DNA from 2 places in the Pseudactinotalea sp. HY160 genome. Region 1 is predicted to be linked to the other one. Evidence: riboswitches for the same ligand, from Rfam matches in the RefSeq annotation. Region 1 holds a riboswitch; the other holds the start of a gene.

Evidence for each region. Region 1 has a riboswitch for S-adenosylmethionine ahead of GCG21_RS05570 (LLM class flavin-dependent oxidoreductase). Riboswitches for the same ligand answer to the same signal wherever they lie in the genome.
Region 2: it holds a riboswitch for S-adenosylmethionine, as region 1 does, so the genes downstream of both, GCG21_RS03065 (O-succinylhomoserine sulfhydrylase) here and GCG21_RS05570 (LLM class flavin-dependent oxidoreductase) in region 1, are expected to answer to the same signal.

What each region holds. Positions count from the first base shown of each region.
Region 1 covers NZ_WHMT01000004.1:13,124-23,820, reverse strand. The annotation lists gene GCG21_RS05620 (family 16 glycoside hydrolase) at 1-1,121, shown strand, start outside; gene GCG21_RS05615 (hypothetical protein) at 1,276-1,917, shown strand; gene GCG21_RS05610 (DUF1844 domain-containing protein) at 2,088-2,486, opposite strand; gene infC (translation initiation factor IF-3) at 2,658-3,374, shown strand; gene rpmI (50S ribosomal protein L35) at 3,391-3,585, shown strand; gene rplT (50S ribosomal protein L20) at 3,611-3,991, shown strand; gene GCG21_RS05590 (glyoxalase/bleomycin resistance/extradiol dioxygenase family protein) at 4,171-4,677, opposite strand; gene GCG21_RS05585 (helix-turn-helix domain-containing protein) at 4,750-5,619, shown strand; gene GCG21_RS05580 (hypothetical protein) at 5,668-6,111, opposite strand; gene GCG21_RS05575 (RNA methyltransferase) at 6,205-7,062, shown strand; SAM riboswitch class IV at 7,194-7,309, shown strand; gene GCG21_RS05570 (LLM class flavin-dependent oxidoreductase) at 7,589-8,584, shown strand; gene GCG21_RS05565 (glutamate-5-semialdehyde dehydrogenase) at 9,319-10,626, shown strand.
Region 2 covers NZ_WHMT01000002.1:83,006-93,702, forward strand. The annotation lists gene GCG21_RS03040 (Sir2 family NAD-dependent protein deacetylase) at 1-243, shown strand, start outside; gene tadA (tRNA adenosine(34) deaminase TadA) at 264-737, opposite strand; gene upp (uracil phosphoribosyltransferase) at 791-1,429, shown strand; gene GCG21_RS03055 (hypothetical protein) at 1,539-1,913, opposite strand; gene GCG21_RS03060 (SDR family NAD(P)-dependent oxidoreductase) at 1,913-2,626, opposite strand; gene GCG21_RS03065 (O-succinylhomoserine sulfhydrylase) at 2,667-3,905, opposite strand; SAM riboswitch class I at 3,910-4,009, opposite strand; gene GCG21_RS03070 (alpha/beta hydrolase) at 4,130-5,143, shown strand; gene GCG21_RS03075 (Lsr2 family protein) at 5,177-5,497, shown strand; gene recD (exodeoxyribonuclease V subunit alpha) at 5,420-7,312, opposite strand; gene GCG21_RS03085 (UvrD-helicase domain-containing protein) at 7,309-10,697, opposite strand, start outside.

The DNA of each region.
Region 1 (10,697 bases):
ACATCTGCACCCCGTTCCAGGCCGATCCCGGCTACACCGCGATCTACGACGGCACCCTCGCCAGCATGGACGACTGGAGCCTCGCGGGCGGCGGATCCTTCGGGCGCTACGAGGACTGCTCCCTGCGTTCCACCGGCGGCATGGGGCTGCTGTGGTACACCCAGCAGGACTTCGACAACTACAGCCTCAAGCTCGACTGGAAGCTCATCAAGGACGACAACGGCGGGGTCTTCATCGGCTTCCCCGACCCCGGCAACGACCCGTGGGTCGCCGTCAACCAGGGCTACGAGATCCAGATCGACGCGAGCGACGAGCCGGACCGCACGACCGGTGCGGTCTACACCTTCCAGGGCGCCGACGAGGTGGCCCGCGACGCGGCGCTCAACCCGGTCGGGCAGTGGAACTCGTACGACATCGTCGTCTGGGGAGACACCATCAAGATCTTCCTCAACGGCGAACTCGTGAACGACTTCGTCAGCACCGACCCGGCCCGTGACCTGAGCCAGGGCTTCATCGGGCTTCAGAACCACGGCGGCGGCGAGACCATCTACTACCGCAACGTGCAGATCGACGAACTGGACGAGGCACCGGTCTACCCGGAGGCGACCCCGGCCGAGGTGACGTTCTCCGACGAGGACGGCACCGACGCCGACACCTACACCATTCCCGCGGTCGAGGGCGTGGCGTACCGGGTCGACGGCGCCGTGGTCGAGGCCGGCACCCACCCGGGCTCCGGCACGGTGACGGTCACCGCCCACGCGACCGGGCGGTACGTGCTGGCCGAGGGCTCCACCGCCGAGTGGAGCCACGAATTCTCCGCCGACGACGGCGGCCCGGTCGGCGTGCTGACCGAGACGGCGGTGACGACCCGGTGCGTGGCCGGCAGGCAGGTGCTCGTGGCGTCGGTGACGAACGTGGCCGGCGCGCCGCTCGATGTGAGCGTCGAGACGGCCTTCGGTACCAGGTCCGTTGCGGCTCTGGCCGATGGTGCGACGAAGTCGCTCGCGTTCACGACGCGGTCGGTCGCGATCGACGGCGGTGAGCTCACCGTCGATGCGACGGGCGGCGACGGGCTGGATGGGCAGGAGGTGCTCGCCTACGAGGCGGTGTCCTGTTCCTAGGTCCGAGTGCGTGACCGGTCGGCCTGCCCCTGCGGGTCCTCCCCCGCGGGGGCAGGCCGACCGGTGAATGAACGATTCGACATCCGCGGGCGAAGCAGCCCGGCAGTACACATCTCGACGCGGCGAGCGCCGGTCGGGGAGATGGGAGAAGAAGATGGTCAAGCGCAGTGTGGTCAAGCGCAGTGTGGTCGGACGTGCCGTGGTCGGTGCGGTCGGTGGTGTGATGCTCGTGGGTGTGGGGACGGCGGCGATGGCCGCGCACCCGGATGCCGAGGACACCAGTGCGGTCGAGATCGGTGTCGAGATCGGGTCGGCGGGTGCGTTGACGATGACGGTCGATGGCACCCAGTCGACGCTGGTCGAGGACGGCTCGACCGAGGAGTTTCGTCAGTTCACCGGTGAGTTGCCGAATGTGACCGTGACCGATACCCGCAGTGACGCGCCCGAGGGCGTGTACTGGTACGTCAACGGTCAGGCGAGTGACTTCGTGGGTGATGACGGGCAGGCCCCGATCGGTCCGGAGCACCTGGGGTGGACGCCGGCGATGGTGACCGAGAGCTCGAGCGGGGCCGTGGGTGAGGGCCAGGAGGTCGGCACCGTGCTCGATGCCGACGGCGAGGGTCCCGGGCTGGCGGGTGAGGAGTTGTTCCTCCTGGCGCTCGACTCCCAGGAGGCGCACGCGGAGAACGGCAGCTGGACGGCGAACGCGGACCTGGTGCTGCGCACCGAGACCGACGTGGCCCCGGGCAGCTATTCCTCGGTGCTCACCCTCTCGCTCTTCGAGGATTCGTACTGACCCACCCCGGCAGCGCGTGATCGCCCGTGGCCGGGACCCGCGACCGGGTCCCGGCCACGGGCGTGCCGGTGGTCACCACCGGCACCCGACCCGCCCGACACCCGACCCGGCCCCGACACACGAAGACGGCGCCGCCCGAGGTGAGCGACGCCGTCCCTACGCGTGAGAACCTACGAGACGTGCCCGGTGAACTTCTCGCCCGGGCCCTTCCCGGGCTCGTCCTGGACCTCGGAGGCCTCCCGGAACGCGAGCTGGAGCGAGCGCAGGCCGTCCCGCAACGGCCGGGCGTGCCGGTCGTCCAGCGCGGGCCCGCTCGCGGTGATGAGCCCGGCGAGGGCGTCGATGAGCTTGCGCCCCTCGTCGAGGTCGAGATAGTCGCCGCTCGCCTCGTCCTCGGCGAGGCCGACCTTGACGGCCGCGGCGCTCATGAGATGGACGGCGGCGGCGCCGATGATCTGCGCCGCGGAGACGTCGGCGATGTCGCGGATCTGCGCGTCCGCCGAGAGATGGGTGTGGTCCGGGCCACCATCGGAGGGGGAGTGGTCGATGCCACGGTCAGCTGCGTTCATATCTGGTAGTGTTCCAGATCGACCGACTGTTGAAGAACACGGCCGCCGAGCCTCACCGCCCGGCACCGCGTCTCCTCGACAGAGTGCAAGTGGAGATTCTCCCACCTCGGCCCGACCGTTCAGCAACACCGAACCGACAGGGCCCAGGTAGTCAAGGTCGGATGCGCCGTGATGAGCGGACCGCATCCCGTGGTGTGTCCGAGCGATCCACTGCGCCACCTTGAGGCCTCCGCATGCAACCGCGAGCGGGGGCCTTTTCTCGCTCGTGGCGGACGCCCACACACCACGGTGAAGGAGCAACACATCAGCGAGCCCCGCATCAACGAGCGGATCCGTGTGTCCGAAGTACGCCTCGTCGGACCCAACGGTGAACAGGTAGGCATTGTTCGCGTCGAAGACGCATTGCGGCTGGCGAACGAGGCCGACCTCGACCTGGTCGAGGTGGCCCCCGACGCCCGCCCGCCCGTCGCCAAACTCATGGACTTCGGCAAGTTCAAGTACGAAGCCGACCAGAAGGCGCGGGATGCTCGGCGAAACCAGACGAACACGGTTCTCAAGGAGATCCGTTTCCGGCTGAAGATCGACCCGCACGACTACGGCACCAAGAAGGGCCACGTCGAGCGGTTCCTCAAGGGCGGCGACAAGGTCAAGGTCATGATCATGTTCCGTGGCCGTGAGCAGTCCCGCCCCGAGATGGGGATGCGGCTCCTGCAGCGGCTCGCCGAGGACGTGGCCGAGCTCGGCCACGTGGAGAGCGCCCCGCGCCTCGATGGCCGCAACATGACCATGGTGATCGGCCCGAACAAGAAGAAGGCCGACGCCCAGCGTGAACAGCGCAAGCAGCGTGAACAGGCACAGAAGGCTGCCGAGCAGTCGTCGAGTCAGTGACAACCAAGGATGAATGATGCCGAAGAATAAGACGCACTCTGGTGCGAAGAAGCGTTTCCGGGTGACCGGGGCAGGCAAGCTCATGCGTGAGCGCGCCCGCCACGTGCACAAGTTCCAGGAGCGCTCCAGCGCCCAGGCGGGACGTCTGAAGAACGACGTCGTCGTCGCCCCGGCCGACGCCAAGAAGATCAACAAGATGCTCGGCCGCTGACGGCCCCCAACACCAAGGAGACGACGTGGCACGCGTCAAGCGGGCAGTCAATGCCCAGAAGAAGCGCCGGACAACCCTCGAACGGGCCAGCGGCTACCGCGGTCAGCGTTCGCGCCTGTACCGCAAGGCCAAGGAGCAGGTCACTCACTCGCTGAGCTACTCCTACCGCGACCGCCGGGCGAAGAAGGGTGACTTCCGTCGCCTGTGGATCCAGCGGATCAACGCGGCCGTCCGGGCCGAGGGGATGACCTACAACCGTTTCATCCAGGGCCTCAAGGCCGCCGGTGTCGAGGTGGACCGCCGCCTCCTCGCCGAGCTCGCCGTGAACGAGCCGACCGCGTTCTCCGCGCTGGTCGAGACCGCACGGAAGGCCCTGCCGGCGGACGTCAACGCCCCGGCCGCCTGATTCAGGCACACCGCAGCGCCCTCGGGAGTCTCCCGGGGGCGCTGCGCTGTGCTGAGGCGCCGTCTCGTGCTCAGGGACGGCGACGCTCACCTCGGGTGGGCGCCTCGCCCGTGCCTCGCGCGCCGGTGCGCGGACGGGTGGCCACCGCGGGGTGGTCGATCCCGCCCGCCGGGCGCGGCTCAGCCCTGCTCGGCGGCCCAGGCGGCGACCCGGGCCGCGGACTCGGCGTCGGAGAGGTCCTCGACGCGGGTCATGATCGACCAGCGCACCCCGAACGGGTCGCGGATCGAGGCGAACCGGTCCCCGGAGACGAACGTCGCCACCGGTTCGCGGACCGTCGCTCCGGCCGCCTCGGCCCGGGCCGCCACCGCGTCGACGTCGGCGCAGTACAGCCCGATCGAATAGCAGGCGTCGTCCCCGGCCGGGGGAGGGACGAGGTGGTAGGCCGGGCTCGGCTCCCCCAACTGCAGCAGGCCCTGCCCGAAGTCGAGCACGGCGTGCACGACGACCCCGCCCATCTCGGTCACGTCGACCACCCGGGCGCCGAACACGCCCGAGTAGAACTCGATCGCCTTCGCCGCCCCCGGCACGGCCAGGAACGGGGTGAGGCTCGTGGCGCTGTGGGGGACGCCGTCAGTAGTGTGTGCACCGGTGACGCCCCGTGGCGCCGTCATTCTCTCGCTCATGCAGGAACGCTAATCCGCGGTGCACGGCGAGAACTTGTAGATTCGCGACATGATTCGACCGGGGAGGTGTCCGTGACCGGCGAGCTCGACCCCCGCGGCATCCTCTTCCCCTCCGGGCTGCCCGAGTTCCACCGCGTGCCCGCTCCCGCCGAACTCGCCGACCTCGCGCGCTGGTTCTGGATCCCCGAATGGAGGCTGGCGCCGGGGGAGACGTCCCACCAGGAGGTCCTGCCCTTCCCCGCCTGCAACCTGACCGTGCAGGCCGGCAGCGGTGGGCCGGCCCGCGGTGGGGATGCCGGTGCCACGGTCGGACTGACCGGCCCGACCACCCGGATCTCCCAGCGCGAGCTGAGCGGGAGCGGCTGGGCCGTGGGCGCGCTCCTGCGACCGGGCGGCGTGAGCGCCCTTCGACTCTCGCCCGCCGAGCTGCGCGACCTCGAGGTGCCCTTCGACGCGCCGGGCCTGGCCGGGGCGGTGAGCGACGCGATGGTCGGGGCCGACCCGCCCGATGTACCCGGCCGGCACTATGTACCCGGGGTGCCCGAGGCGGCCGGCCGGCACGAGCGCGCCGCCGGCGCCTTTGGCCGCTGGCTGGCCGAGCACGCGGCCCCGCCCGATCCCGCGGCCCTGACCGCGAACGAGCTCGAGGAGCTGATCCGCACCGACCGCGAGGTCGTGCACGTCGATCGACTCGCCCGCCTCCTCGGTCTCTCCACCCGGAGCGTGCAGCGCCTCTCGCTGCGATTCATTGGGCTGCCGCCGCTGGCCGTCATCCGGCGCTACCGCCTGCAGGAGGCCGCCCTGCGGCTGCGTGAGCACCGGGAGGTCACGATCGCCGAGATCGCCGCCGAGCTCGGCTACTCCGACCAGGCGCACCTGGGCGCCGACTTTCGAACCGTGCTCGGATTCGCCCCCGGCGCCTACCGCCGCGGCAGTCGCTGACGGCAGGTGCCCGCCGTTGCCGGGTCTTGCCGGGTCACGGCCGCGGATTCAGGCGTCCGTGCCGTCCTCCGGTGACCGCGGCGAGGTGCTGCCGCGCCCGTTCGGCGGCCCCGCCGGCGGGGGAGGGTCGGTGATGACCCGACCCCCGAAACCCGGCGGGTCGAACGGGGTGCCGTGGGGCATGTCACGGCCGAGGCGTTCGACCGCCTCGCGCATGGCCTCCCGGTAGCGGGCCTGACGCTCCAGCGTGCGTGGGCGGGCGAGCACGCTCGCCACGATGAACGCGATCAGGACGACGAGCAGGTAGATGCGCGTCGCCCGTTGCATCGTGTCGTTGTTCCCGTCGACGGCGGCGATGATGAGCAGGATCCATGCGGGCGCCGCGAGCAGGTGGAGCCCGGCGTAGCAGCCGATCCGCGCGAGCACGCCCCAGCCGCGCCAGATGAAGACGAGCGCCGCGAGGTAGGCGAGGATCAGGATGAGGATCCACATGGTTCCCCCGGGTCGTGGGCGCAGACGTGTCCGCACCAGGTTAGCGCCGCCGGCTCGGTGCGGATGCGTCATGATGGTCATGTGCTGCCCTCGATGACCAACCCCAAGGCCGACCGCGTCCGCCGCATCCGTGCGCTCGCCACCGGCTCCGGCCGGCGCCGTCAGGGCGCCTTCCTCGTCGAGGGGCCGCAGGGGGTGCGCGAGGCCGTGCGGCACGCCCCGCGCCTGGTCCGCGACGTGTACCTGTCGGTCGAGGCCTCCCAGCGTCATGCCGAGATCCTCGACGACGCCACTCGCCACGACCTGTACGTGCACCTGTGCTCCCCGGACGTGATCGACGCGATGAGCGCCGATGCCCAGGGCCTCGTGGCCGTGCTCAGCAGCGACGCGCACTCGCTCGAGGCGATCCTCGAGGGCGCCGGCGACCGGTCGCCCCGACTCGTGGCGGCCCTGGTCGAGGCCCGCGACCCGGGGAACGCCGGCACCGTGATCCGGGCCGCCGATGCCGCGGGAGCCGACGGCGTCGTGCTCACCGCCGGCAGCGTCGACGTCGAGAACCCCAAGGTGCTGCGAGCCTCCGCCGGGTCCGCGTTCCACCTGCCGGTCGCCACCGGCGCGCGCGCCGAGGAGTTGATCGAGACCGCCCGGGCCGCCGGCCTGCAGGTGCTCGCCGCGAGCGGCGCCGGCGACGTGAGCCTCGACGACCTCGCCGCCGTGGCCTCCGCAGAGGCGGCCGAGCGGGGCCACCACCACACCCCCCAGGTCGGCATCGACCTCACCCGCCCCACCCTGTGGCTCTTCGGCAACGAGGCCCACGGCCTGATCGGCCCCGTCCTCGACGCGGCCGACGCCGTCGTGCGCATCCCCATCTACGGGGAGGCCGAGAGCCTCAACCTCGCGATGGCGGCGACCCTGTGCCTCTACGCCTCCGCCCGCGCCCAGCGCGACTGACGCCCGCCTCGGCGGGGGAGCGGGCGCCGTCCATACGCATGACGCCCGCTCGCGCGATCGCCGCGTGAGCGTGACGGCCGCCACTGTCGATTACTTGACACGTCACGTGATCGGCCATACATTTTCTTTCAGGTCTTGAGTGTCAGCACGAAGCCCCGGCTAGCTGACCGGCAACCCTCCAGTCGCGGTGGGGTGCCCCGGGTGACGACCAGGTCCGCCACCACCGGTGAACGGGCAAGCGCAACCCGCCAGAGATCCTGGCACCAGGAGAAGGAAAAGCACATGTCGCAGGTCCAGGTACACACGGTCGCATCGACGCGCTCCTCGTACTGCATGCACATGTGTCACATGACGGTCATGGCGATGGGCTGCCCGGCCCGCTGAGCCACCCGCCCGACGCCTCGGGCTCCCGCCCCTTCGGCGTCACCCCTCGGATGACGGCAGGCACACGTGCGGATCGAGTGAGACGATCTGCGTGCCCGGCCACCCGAGCGCTTTCTCCTACGACCTTCACGAAGGCGTTGTCATGGCCAACTTCTCTTCTCGTACCTCGATCGTCTCCCTCGACCTGACCGGCGCCGGCGCCCCCGTGGCGTGGCAGCGCGATCACGACCCGGAGACCGAACTGTTCGTCATGGGCCGGCTCGCGGGCCTGTCCGCCCTCGCCGACAAGGCCGGCGTCGACCTCATCACGCTCGACTCGAGCTTCCGGCTCGGCGGCCGGCGGCGGCGCGACGCGTGGCTCGACGGCGCACTCGCGGCCTCCCGTCTCGGCAACCACACCGCGGCCGCGGTCATCGCCGCGAGCGTGCCCCTCGGCGTCACCCCGAACGACCAGGTCGCCTCCGCGGTCGCGAGCCTGCACCGGTCGACGGCGGGCCGCGGCGGCTGGCAGGTCGAGTCGCCCGCCGCGCACACCGCCCTGCCGGGGGGCGTCGACGCCGTGGTGAAGCAACTCCGGTCCCCGGCGGTCAGCCGGCGCACGGGAGCCGTCGCATCGGGCCCGGCCCCGGCCGTGGTCGTGCGCGTCGGATCCGACGTCGACGTCGAGATCGCCGCCGCCCGCGCCGACGTGGCCCGGCTGCGTGTCGACTCCGTGGAGGAGGCCCGCAACCTCCGGGCCGCCCTGCGTACGGCGGCCCGCGACTGGGGCCGTGACGCCGATGAGATCAAGGTGCTGGTCGACGTCCATACGCTCATCGCGCCGGACGCGGCCCGTGCCCAGGCCCGCGCAGACCTGCTGCGCGACCTCGGGCTCGCGCCCGCCGACGGGCTGCTGCGGACCGCGGGCCCGGCCCACGAGCTCGCCCGGCTGTGGCAGAACTGGGTGCGCGCCGGCGCGGCCGACGGCTTCGCGGTGATCCCGGCGTCGGTGCCGACCGACGTCGTGGCGCTCGTGTCCGAGGTGCTGCCCGACCTGCGCGCCCGGGGCCTGCGCAGCCAGATCGCCCCGGTGCCCGCGGAGTTCGCGGCCGCCGAGCGCACCTCCCGTGAGCGCGCCGGCTCCCCGGTCGCCGCCTGAGCCTGGTCGCCGCGCGCCGCCGTCCGGGGAAACTCGTCGGTGTGAGCGACGGGGGAACGTCCCCGGATCGCGGGCCGGCGCGGGTTTCCCGGTCCTGCGGGGAAACTCGCTGGTGCGGGGGACGCAAAAGTTTCCCCGCACCGCGGCAGCACCGCTGTTAACGGGCGGCGCGGGCTCTCTGGTCCTGCGGGGAAACTCGCTGGTGCGAGGGACGCACAAGTTTCCCCGCACCGCGGCGGCGCCGCTGTTGACGGTCCGGCGGCGGGTTCCCTGGTCCTGCGGGGAAACTTGTTGGTGTGAGCGACGGGGGAATTTCCCCGGATCGCGGGCCGGCGCGGGCCACTGGTCGTGCGGGGAAATTCGCTGGTGCGAGGGACCCAAAAGTTTCCCCGCGCCGCGGCGGCACCGCTGTTGACGGTGCGGCGGCGGGTTCCCTGGTCCTGCGGGGAAACTTGTTGGTGTGAGCGACGGGGGAATTTCCCCGGATCGCGGGCCGGCGCGGGCCACTCGTCGTGCGGGGTAGATCGCCGGTGTGCAGGAGCAACGAGTTTCCCCGCACCGAGTGGTCCGCACCGAGGCACCGAGGCAGCGGGCACCGAGGCGCCGAGGCGCCGAGGCAGCACCGGAGTGGCCGGCGAGTCGCCACTGAGCGGGCAGCCCGGACGGCGGGTGCCCCGGGTCCGTAGACTGGGGCCATGACTGCCCAGGCCAGCGCTGACCACGAATCGAGCACGATGAGCACCGAGACCACCGAGACCACCGAGAACACCGGCCCCGTCGACACGGCCGCCGCGATCACCCGGATCGCCGTCGCTGCGAAGGAGGCCTCCCGCCGTCTCGCCCGGCTCACCCGTGCCGAGAAGGACGACGCCCTCGAGGCGCTGGCCGCCGCGCTCGTGGCCGCCACGGCGCGGATCATCGAGGCGAACGACCGCGACGTCGAGCGCGAACGCGCCGCCGGGATGAGCGAGTCGATGCTCGACCGGCTCGCCCTCACCCCCGCCCGGATCGAGACGATCGCCGGGGCGCTGCGGGAGCTGGCGGCGCTGCCCGACCCCGTCGGGGAGGTCGTCTCGGGCCAACGGTTGCCGAACGGGCTGCGCATCCGCCAGGTCCGGGTGCCGCTCGGCGTCGTCGGCATGATCTACGAGGCCCGCCCGAACGTGACCGTCGACGCCGCCGGTCTCGCCCTCAAGTCCGGCAACGCCGTGATCCTGCGGGGCGGCTCGGCGGCGCAGCAGTCGAACGTCGCGATCGTCGACGTGCTCGGCGACGCGCTGACCGAGCTCGGCCTGCCGCGCACCGCAGTGCAGTCGATCGACGCCTACGGCCGGGCCGGGGCGAGCGAGCTCATGCGGGCCCGCGGGCTCGTCGACGTGCTCATCCCGCGCGGGGGAGCCGGGCTCATCCAGACCGTCATCACCGACTCCCTCGTGCCGGTGATCGAGACCGGCACCGGGAACTGCCACGTGTACGTGGACGCGAGCGCCGACCTCGACCAGGCGGTGGCGATCGCGATGAACTCCAAGACCCACCGCCCGAGCGTGTGCAACGCCGCCGAGACCCTGCTCGTGCACGCCGACGTCGCCGCCGAGTTCCTGCCGCGGGTGCTCACCGACCTGAGCCGCGCCGGGGTCGGCATCCACGCCGATGCCCGCGCCGCCGAATACGCGAGTTCCCACGGCCCGGTCGACGTGGCCACCGAGGCGGACTGGGCGGGCGAGTACCTCTCCCTCGACCTCGCGGTCAAGGTGGTCGGGGGCATCGACGAGGCCCTCGAGCACATCCGCACGTACTCCTCCGGCCACACCGAGGCGATCTGCGCCACCGACGTGCGCGCGATCGGCCGATTCACCACCGAGCTCGACTCGGCCGCGATCATGGTCAACGCCTCCACCCGGTTCACCGACGGCGGCGAGCTCGGGCTCGGCGCCGAGATCGGCATCTCGACCCAGAAGCTGCACGCCCGCGGCCCGATGGGGCTCGAGGCACTGACGACGAGCACATGGATCGTCGAGGGCGAGGGCCACATCCGGGCCTGACGCCCGGCGCGCCCGTGATCGGGGCCGCACCCGCCCGCCGGGTTCCCCCGTGTCCGGCGAAACGTGCGAGA
Region 2 (10,697 bases), on a different contig from region 1:
GTGCCCAAGCAGCGGGTGGCGGACGCGTATGCGCTCGTCGACCGGGGCGGTGCGTTCCTGGCGCTCGGCACGTCGCTGGCGGTGATGAGCGGCCTGCGGTTCGTGCGCCACGCCGTCCGGCACGGGATTGCGGTGGCCATCGTCAACCGGGGCGAGACCCGGGGCGACGAGCTCGCCACGGTCAAGCTCGAGGCCGGCACGACGCCCACCCTGCTCGAACTCGAGGCCGCCCTGGCCGGCTGAGCCGCCGGCCCCGGCGCGCCTCAGGCGCCGGCGCTGCTGCGCGAGCGGCGCCGGGCGGCGAAGAACTCCCGCAGCATCGCCCCGGTCTCCTCCCCCCGCACCCCGCCGGTCACGGCCACCCGGTGGTTGAGCAGCCCGTCGCCGGTCACGTCCCGCATCGATCCGGCCGCGCCCGTCTTCGGATCCCACGCGCCGAAGACCACCCGGTCGAGCCGGGCGAGCACCATCGCCCCGGCGCACATCGTGCACGGCTCGAGGGTGACCACGAGCGTGCACCCGCCCAGGTGCCACCGGCCGCGCCGCATCCCGGCCGCCCGCAGCGCGAGCAGTTCGGCGTGCGCCGTCGGGTCGCCGTCGAGCTCGCGCCGGTTGTGCCCGGTGGCGATCACCTGCCCGGCCTCGTCGAGCACGACCGCGCCGATCGGCACGTCTCCCCCGGCGGCGGCGAGTCGCGCCTGGGAGATGGCCAGAACCATGGCCGCGTCGTCGTCCATACGCCCAGTGTGCCGCCTCTCGCCCCGGAGCGAGTCCACGATAGGTTGAGCACATGCGCCTGCACGTCGCCGACCACCCGCTCATCGCCCACAAGCTCTCCGTGCTCCGGGACGAGACCACCCCCTCGCCCGTATTCCGCAACCTCACCGACGAGCTCGTGACCCTGCTCGCCTACGAGGCCACCCGCGGAATCCGCACCGAGACGATCGACGTGCGCACCCCCGTGACCATGACCACCGGCACGAAGCTCGCCGAGCCGCGCCCGATCGTCGTGCCGATCCTGCGCGCCGGCCTCGGGATGCTCGACGGCATGACCCGCCTCCTGCCCACGGCCGAGGTCGGCTTCCTCGGGCTGCAGCGCGACGAGGACACCCTCGAGGCGATCACCTACGCCAACCGGCTCCCCGACGATCTCGCGGGCCGGCAGTGCTTCGTGCTCGACCCGATGCTCGCCACCGGCGGAACGCTCGCCGCCGCGATCGCCTACCTGCTCGAGCGCGGCGCCCGCGACGTCACGTGCGTCACCCTGCTGTGCGCGCCCGAGGGGCTGGCCACGCTCGAGTCCGCCGTGACCGCCGACGCCGACGTCACGATCGTCACCGCCTCGGTCGACGAGGGTCTCGACGAGAACGCGTACATCGTGCCGGGCCTGGGGGACGCGGGCGACCGGCTGTACGGCATCGTCGATTAGGGACGGCGCAGCTCGCCTCGGGCGGGCGGCTCGCGTGGCGTTGGGTGAGGCGAGGAATCGACCCCAATGCCCACGGCCCGGCTCGTGTCACGGGCCCGCGGCTTCACCATCAGACTCCGCCCGCCACCAGAAACACGAACCCTGCCAGAGCGGGCACGGCGACACCCACACCCACCTTCCACGCCTGCGACCACGGCCGACGCACGCTCCAGCCGACGAACACCGGCGCAAGTAGGAGTGCGAGCGTCGCAATCATCGAGAGCACCGGCACGATCGTCGCAGTCTGCCCCGCGCACTGAGGCCCACAATCGGTTGAGCCGAGGAATGCGAGCAGCATGAAGACCCACGCCGGCACCCACAGCAGTAGCCAGCCGAGCATCACCGCCGCGACGGCCAGAAGGATTGACCCCTTCTCTCGCGCCCGAGCAGGATCGACCACGGCTTGATCTCGATCACCGGCACTGGCTCCGTGTTCCGACGTCATCATCCCCGCGCGGGCGGGCGGATCGAGAGGTAGTCGATCTCGCCCGGCTGGGTGAGCACGTGGACGATCGCGGCGGCCACGTCGCTCGCGGAGAGGTAGCTCGCGGCGTCGTAGGTCTCCCCGAGGCCGGCGACGAGCTCGTGCTGCATGTCGGTGTCGACCCGGCCGGGCGCGACCGTGGAGACGATGATCCCATGCGGGCGGAACTCGTGCCGCAATGACTCGGCCAGGCCGTTGAGCGCGAATTTCGTGGCCACGTAGATCGGGGTGTTCGGCCCGTTGGCGCGCTTGCCCGAACCGGAGTTGAGCATGACCACCCGCCCGCGGGCCGCCTTGAGCGCGGGCAGGAGTTCGCGGGTGAGCGAGGCGACGGCGGTGACGTTCACGTCGAAGGCCAGCCGGAACTCCTCGGTGGTGGTCCGGGGAAGTTGGCCGGTGTGAACGATCCCGGCGGCGTGCACGAGGGCGTCGACGCGGTCGAGGCCGAGGCCCGCCACGGCCGCCACGAGCGCCCGGTCGTCGGCCAGGTCGACCGCCGCGTGGCGCACCGTGACACCGCTCGTGGCCAGGTACGCGGCGGACTCGGCGAGCCGGGCCTCGTCGCGGGAGAGCAGCACGAGGTCGTACCCGGCATGCGCGAGTCGCTCACCCGTGGCCCGGCCGATGCCGCGGCTGCCTCCGGTGATGACGGCCGTGGGTCGCTCGCTCGACATGGCCCCACCGTAGCCGCAGCGACCCCCGTTCGGGGCGGCCTCAGTCCTGCAGGCCGGCGGCGGTGAGCGCCTGGTCCAGGTCGGCGATCAGGTCGGCCGGCGCCTCGAGTCCGACCGAGAACCGGATCGTCGTCGCCCCGATGCCGTTCGCGGCGCGGACCTCGGGCCCGAGCTTGCGGTGGGTCGTCGTGCTCGGGTGGGTGACGATCGACTTGACGTCGCCGAGGTTGTTGGAGATGTCGATCACCTGCAGTGCGTCCATGAAGGCGAAGGTGCGTTCCGTGGCCACGGCGGGGTCGTCGTCGTCGATACCCAGGTCGAAGGTGACCACCGTGCCCCCGCCGCTCATGAGCCGGCGCGCGAGGTCGTGCTGTGGATGGGAGGGCAGGAACGGGTAGTGCACCGCCCGCACCCCCGGCCGGCCCTCGAGCCACTCGGCGAGTTCGAGCGCCGCATCGGCCATCGCGCGCACGCGCAGCGGCAGCGTCTCCAGCCCCTTGAGGAGCACCCAGCCGTTGAACGCGCTCAGGGTCGGGCCGGTCGTGTGGATGAAATCCTCGACCGGGCCGTTGATGAAGTCCGCGGTGCCGAGGATCGCGCCGCCGATGACCCGGCCCTGCCCGTCGATGTGCTTGGTGGTGGAGTAGACCACGACGTCGGCGCCGAGCTCGAGGGGACGCTGCAGGATCGGCGTGGCCATGACGTTGTCGACCACGACCGTCGCCCCGGCCGCGTGGGCGAGTTCCGCCACGGCCGGCAGGTCGACGATCGTGTTCATCGGATTCGAGGGGGTCTCGAGGATGACGACGTCCGCCGGCTCGGCGAGCGCGGTCCGCCATTCGTCGAGGTCGGCGCCGGTGACGTAGTCGGTGCGCACGCCCCAGTCCGCGAAGAGTCCCTCGAGCATCGCGAAGGTGGTGCCGAAGAGCTCCTGGGCGGCGACCACGCGGGATCCGGGCCGCAGGAGCGCGTTGAGGCAGGCGTGGATCGCGCTCATCCCGCTCGCGGTGGCGGTGCACGCGCCGGCCCCCTCGATGAGGCGCAGCCGTTCCTCGAAGGCGGCGACCGTGGGGTTCGCATCGCGGGAGTAGATATAGCGCGGCAGGTCACCGGCGAAGGCCGCGGCCGCGTCGGCCGCACGGTCGTACACGAAGCCCTGGGTCAGGAAGATGGGCTCGGACATCTCGGCGAATCCGGTGCGCTCGAGGCCGCCCCGGGCGGCGTAGGTGGCCGGGTCGAGCCCGCCTGGCAGGGAACATCGGGGGCGTGGTTCGCTCATCTCTCCTCCATCGGTCCTGGCGGTAGCACCTTCGCGCACTCGGGTCGGTGGCGCGGTTGCTGCAGCGTCGACGAGCCAGATCTCTCGGCTGCTCTGGATGGTTCTCCGAAGCGTACGGACTCCCGCGCCCGCGCCCGCCACCCGGCGACGGCATTCCGCCATCTGAGACGCGGGCAATGGGGGCGAATGCCCGGGCGAGCGCGGTGCGCGTGCCAGGATGAGGCATGGCAGCTGTGCAGGAGGCCCGGCCGGACGTCCTGGGCGAGGACTGGGCGAGACGCACGATCCGGCTCGCGCCCGACGGCGCCGCCGAGCCGCCGGTCGCCACCCTCGTGCACCGGGCCGAACACCGGGCGGGCGACCGGGCCGGTCGGCCGCGGGCATCGTGCGCGGTGCTGTACGTGCACGGGTTCGTCGACTACTTCTTCCAGGTTCATCACGCCCGCACGTGGGAGCGGGCGGGCTATGACTTCTTCGCGCTCGACCTGCGTGACTACGGCCGCTCGATCCGGCCCGGGCGGCGACCGAATTGGATCACCGACCTGGGCGCCTACGACGAGGAGCTCGACGCCGCGCTCGGGTGGATCCGGAGCGCCGGCTACGCCCACGTGCTCCTCGCGGGGCATTCCACCGGTGGCCTCGTCGCGAGCCTGTACGCCCACGATCATCCCCGCGGGGTCGACGGCCTGGTCCTCAACAGCCCGTGGCTCGACCTGAACGAGCCGTGGCCGGTTCGGCACGTGGCCAGTCCGCTCATCTGTGCGATCGCACCGGTCGCACCGCTCGTGCCGCTGCGCCCGCTCGGCCGGGCCTATGGGGAATCACTCCATATCTCGACCGGCGGCGAATGGGATTACAACCTGAATTGGAAACCCCTCGAGGGTTTCGGGGTGGCGGCCGGCTGGTTCCGGGCGATCCGGCGCGGGCACGCCCGAATCCGGCGGGGTCTGTCGATCGACGTGCCGGTGCTCGTGGCCACCTCGGGTGCGCGGGGCAGCAACACCGATCCGACCCCGGCCGACCTCGACGGCACCGACACCGTGCTCTCGCCGCCGCAGATGTGGCGGCGCGCCCGCGGGCTGGGACGGGACGTGACTGTCGTTCGGATCGCGGGCGGCCGGCACGATCTGACCCTGTCGAGACCCCGCGCCCGGAACAGGTTCGATCGGCAACTCACGGGCTGGCTCGCCGGTCGATTCGCGATCGCGCACGGTCGCCCGCCATTCGTGCCAGAATAGGGCCTCCCCGTCTCAGCGTTATCGGAGCTCTTCTTGGCGACCGTAGAATCCATCACCCTGATCGACGATATCGACGGCAGTGCCGCCGAGCGTACGGTCCACTTCGCCCTCGACGGCATGGAATACGCCATCGATCTCTCGCGCGCGAATCGCAATGCGCTCGTGCGGGACCTGGCACGGTTCATCACGGTCGCCAGGCGCGTGGACGGAGCGGGCCCGCAGCTGCGGGTGGCCGAGACCGACGCCGACCCGCGCGCCGTGCGTGAATGGGCCCGCTCACACGGCATCGCCGTCCCGGAGGGTAGGCGGCTGCCGCGCAGCGTGATCGACCAGTTCGTGGCCGCGGGCAACTGACCCCGCCGACCGTGCCAGCCGCTGCGCCAGCCCGGAGGCCCGGCTCGTGTGGTGGGTGATGGCCCGCACGAGCACCTCCTGCTCGCCGACGATCGCGACCGAGCGGCGCGCCCGGGTGAGGGCGGTGTAGAGCAGTTCCCGGGTGAGGATCGCCGAGTCGATCGCAGGTAGGAGCACGCTCACGTCCTGGAACTGCGAACCCTGGGAGCGGTGCACGGTCATCGCGTGGGCGGTGACGACGTCGTTGAGCCGGGCGAGGGCGACGAGCCGCCCCTGCGGGTGGCTGCCGTCGGCGATGACGGCCGCGAGCCCGCCCGCGCCGGTGTCGACCACCACGCCGATGTCGCCGTTGTACAGCCGCAGGCCGTAGTCGTTCGAGGTGACGAGCAGCGGCTGGCCGGGGTACCAGCGCCCGAGCCGGTGCCCGAGCGAGGCCGCGAGCCATTCCTCGAGCCGTCGGTTCCAATGGGCCGCGCCGGTCGGCCCGTCCCGGTGGGCGCACAGCATCCGGTGCTCCTCGAGCACCGTGAGCGCCCCGGCCCGGTCCCCCGCGGCGGCGAGCTCGTGCAGCCGCAGGGCCGCGGGCGTGACGATGCCCTCCAGGTCGTCGATTCCGATGAACCGCCGGCTCGGGTTCCCGCTCGTGAGGGCGGCGAGCGCCGCGTCCGAATCCCCGTCCCGCACGGCCCCCGCGAGGGCGCCGATCCCCTCTCCGAAGCGCCGGTTGCGGGTCAGTTCCGCCACGGGCGCCCCGGGCCGGCTCCGCAGGCCCGCGACGAGGTCGCCCAGCACCGCACCCGCCTCGACCGAGGCCAGCTGGTCGGCATCGCCCACGAGCACGAGCCGTGCCCCCGGCCGCAGCGCCTCGAGGATGCGGGCCATCATCGTGAGGGAGACCATCGAGGTCTCGTCCAGGACGACCATGTCGACCGGGAGCCGGTTCCCGCGATGGTGCCGGAACCGTGTGCCCTGATCGGGGATGGTCCCGAGCAGCCGGTGGATCGTGGTGGCGGGCAGGGCCGCGATCCGGTCGGCGTGCCGGGTCGGGAAGGTGGGATCGGCGGCCGCGGCGCGGATCGCCTCGGCCATCCGCGCGGCCGCCTTCCCGGTCGGCGCCGCGAGGGCGATCCGGGCGTACGGGTCCTGGTCGAGGAGGCTGCCCAGGAGCCGCGCGACGGTCGTGGTCTTGCCGGTGCCGGGACCGCCGGTGATGACGCTCGTGAGGGAGCGGGCCGCCACCTCCGCCGCCGCGCGCTGGTCGGCGAAGCCCTCGCCCGGGAAGTACTCGGCGAGGGAGGCCGCGAGCGCCGCCTCGTCGACCGGCACGCTCCTCGCCCCGCGGGTCTCCAGGTGCGTGAGCACCGCGGTCTCCTCCTGCCAGTAGCGGTCGAGGTAGAGGCGGTCGCCGTCGAGCCGCAGGGGGTGCACGCCGGCCCCACCCGACCCGCCGATCAGGGCGGAGCCGGCCAATTCCGCGACCCACCCGTCCTCGTGCACACGGGGCCAGTCTTCCGGCGGCACCGCGGGCCACAGCTGCGTGCGCTCGTCGTCGGGTCCCACCGGCACCCCACCGAGGTCGAGGCACACCGATCCGCCCCGCACGGCCCGCACGGTCAGTGCCACCGCGAGCGCGTGGGTCTCGCGCTCCTCCCCGGTCAGCCGGGTCAGTCCGCGGGCGATGTGGACGTCGGCGGCGGTGATCTCGCCCGTCTCGTTCAAGGCGGCGAGCAGCCCGCTCAGGCCCCGGACCCGTGCCGGGTCCCACTCCCCCAGCCGGTCGACGCCGGTCGCCTCGAGTGCAAGCGCGCTGCTCATGCGGCTCCTCCGTCCAACACGTTCGACAGGTCGGTCACGAGCCCGGCGGGCGGCGCCCACGAGAACACCCCGGCCGGATGCCCGGACGTGATCGGGGTGGCCGGGCCGGCCATGCCCCGCACGTACAGGTAGAGGACACCGCCGAGGTGCTCGGCCGGATCGTAGCCCGGCAGCCGCCACCGCAGGTACCGGTGCAGTGCGACCGAGTACAGCAGGGCCTGCAGCGGGTAGGACGAACCGCGCATCGCCGCGTCGAGCTGGGCGGGGCCGTAGTGCGCGCTCGTGAGCAGCTCGTCGAGCGGGCCGAGCCAGTTGGTCTTGTAGTCGGCCACGAAGAACCGCCCGCCGCGCCGGAACACGACGTCGATCGAGCCGGTGAGATAACCGCGCAGGGACGTCGCCCGGTAGCCAGGTCCGTCGAGTTCGCCGGCGTAGGCGGCCAGCGGGTCCTCGGCGCCGAGGTGGCGGCGCAGCGCCGGCGCGAGGTCGCCCAGCGTCACGGGGCCGGCCGCCCCCGCGGTGTCACCGGTGCGCGCGCGTGCCCGGTCACCGCCGTCGAGGGGGAGCTCGAAGTCGAGCTCGTGGAGCCGCTCCGACCGGGGCACATCGGCGAGCGTGGCCGCCGGATCCACGAGCGGGCCGAGCGGCGTGCGCACGACCGCCTCGAGAGCGGTGACGAGCACCTCCCGGTCGACCTGCTCGGGCCAGTACGTGAGCTGTTCGCCCACGAGTTCGCCGATCCGGCCGCGCAGATCGTCGCCGGCGGCGACCGGATCGAGGTGTTCGAGCACCCCGTGCACGAGCGACCCGAAGCGGGCACCACGGGGCAGGGACGCCATGGGCGAGGGGAGGACGTCGCCCGGTCCGGCCGGATCCGCGACCGCTGTGCCGTCCATGCCGTCCATGCCGTCGGGGCCGTCCATGTCGTCCATGTCGTCGGGGCCGTCGGTGCCATCGGGGCCGTGGCCGCCGGTTCCCGGCTCGATCTGGATCTCCTGCTCGTCGGCGCGCAGGTCGTACCCCGGTTCACCGCCCGGTTCCGACCAGTCGCGGTCCTCGGCGGCGGCGCTCAGCGCCGTGTAGGAGGTGCGTCGCCATTGCAGGTCGATCCGGCGGTTCCACGAGCGCGCGCCGGTGAGTGCCTGCGCGCTCGGGGTTCCCGGTCTCGGCAGGTCCGCGATCCGGGCCTCCTCGAGGTGCACCTGGGCGCCCCAGCGCTCGGCGGCCTCGGCGAGCGGGTCGGCGGGCAGCGGCGCGGTCGCCGCGATCGGGCCGTCGCCGCTGCCCCGGGCGAAGAGGAGCCGGTGCAGGGGCGAGGCCGGGGTGCGTTCGAGCGAGGGCATCCACCAGGCCACGAGGTGTGAACGGGCGCGGGTGGCGGCGACATAGAGCAGCCGGAGCGCCTGCCCGGCGTCCTCGGCCCGGGCGAGGTCGCGGTGCTCCGGGCTCGGGGTGCCGCCGACGTCGAGGCAGCGCCGGCCGGTCGCGTCGTGGAAGAGGAGGAGGTCGTTCTCCGCCCCGAACGTCTCCGCGAGCGTGGGCAGGTAGACGAACGGGAACTCCAGGCCCTTGGAACCGTGGACGGTGAGGATGTGCACCGCACTGTCGTCGGTGTCGAGGCGGCGCAGGTCCTCCCCCTCCGGGGCCGCCATGCGCTCGCGCAGCCAGTGCACGAGCGCGATCACCCCGGCCTCGGGCACCCGGCGGGTGCGATCGTGCAGCAGTTCGGCCAGGTGCCGCAGGTCGGTCAGGAGCCGCTGCCCTCCGCTGCGGCGCAGCACCCGGTCGCTCACCCCGCCGCGACCCCAGCCCTGGGCGGTCTCGAACACGGCGGCGACGCCGTGGCGGCGGAGGAGGTCGCCCCAGTCCCGCAGCCGTTCGGCGACCTCGTCGGTCAGTTCCTCGCCCCGCCGGTCGAGCTCAGCGGCCGTGTGGCCGAAGAAGGGGGTGAGGGCCACGGCCCGGACCCGCCGCGAACTCGAGGGCAGCTCGATCGACTCGAGGAGGGTGAGCCAGTCGCCGGCGGCGGCGGTGGCGAAGACGGAGCCGGCGGAGGCGATGACCGAATGCACCCCGCCGGCCGCGAGCGCCTCCTGCACCCGCTCGGCCTGGAAGTTCGTGGTGCACAGCACCGCGACGTCGCCGGCGCGCACGGGCCGCTCGATCTCCCGGTCCCGATCCGGATCACGTTCCCGCACCTGGGCGGAGGAGGTGAGCAGCCGCGCGATGTCCGCGGTGAGGTCCTGGTAGATCCGGGCGCGCAGCCCGGAGAGGTAGACCCCGCGCCGGGCGCTGCCGGGCAGGCCGCTCGGGTCGACCATACGCAGCCGCACGGGCGCGGGCGCGGGCACGCCCGACGTGCGCCCACCCGTGCGGCCGGCGTCGACGGGGGTGACCCGGATCCGGGGATCGCCCAGCTCGGCACCCCCGAAGAGGCCCTGGAGGGCCTCGTGCAGGTGCTGGTCGCCGCGGTGGTTCCGGGAGAGCGTGAGGCGGCGGTCGGCGTGACCGGCGGCCTCGAGGTAGGTGGCCACGTCGCCGCCGCGGAAGGCGTAGATCGCCTGCTTCGGGTCGCCGATGAGGATCATGTCGGAGGAGCCGTGGAACGCCTCGCGCAGGATGTGCCACTGCAGCGGGTCGGTGTCCTGGAACTCGTCGACGAGCACGACCTTCCACCGGTCCGAGAGCCTCGCCCGCGCCGCGGGTGAGGCGAGCGATCGGGCGGCGTGGGCGAGCATGTCGTCGTAGGTGAGCACGCCCGTACGTTCCTTGCGGCGGGCGAGTTCGGTTCGCACGTGCTCGGCGAACCGCACCCGTTGCCCCGCGGCGGAGCGCGGGTCGCAATCCTGCGGCTCGAGGTGGGCGATGGGGTCCCTCACCACGGCCCGGGCGATCTCCTGGGCCTCGGAGAGGGTGAGCTGGGGTGGATGCGGGAAGTGCGCGTAGGCCGAGACGTACAGGTCGCTGACGGTCTCGGCCAGCAGGTCGTCGACCGATTCGACCGCCGTGAGTCCCGCGGTGGCGTCGCCGGCGACGCCGAGGCCGTCGCGCACGGCGAGGGAGAACTGGTGGATCGTGGCGATCGTGGCCGCGTCGATCTCCGACAGGGCGTGACGCAGCCGCCGGTGCCGGAGGCGGAGCTCGGCTCCGGGAAGTCCCGGACCGGCCAGGAGCTGGTCGACCTCGTCCCACGGCCCCTCCGCGCCGGGCGCACTGGCCGCCGCGCCCGCGTCACCCGCCGTGCCGGCGACCGCGGCGGCGAGGAGCCGTTCGGTGCGCACGAGCCGCTCGCGCACCCGGGAGCGGAGTTCCTGGCTGGCCGCGCGGCCGAAGGTGACCACGAGCAGGTCGGCGAGCCGGTGGGTCCCCTCCGTCACGAACCGGG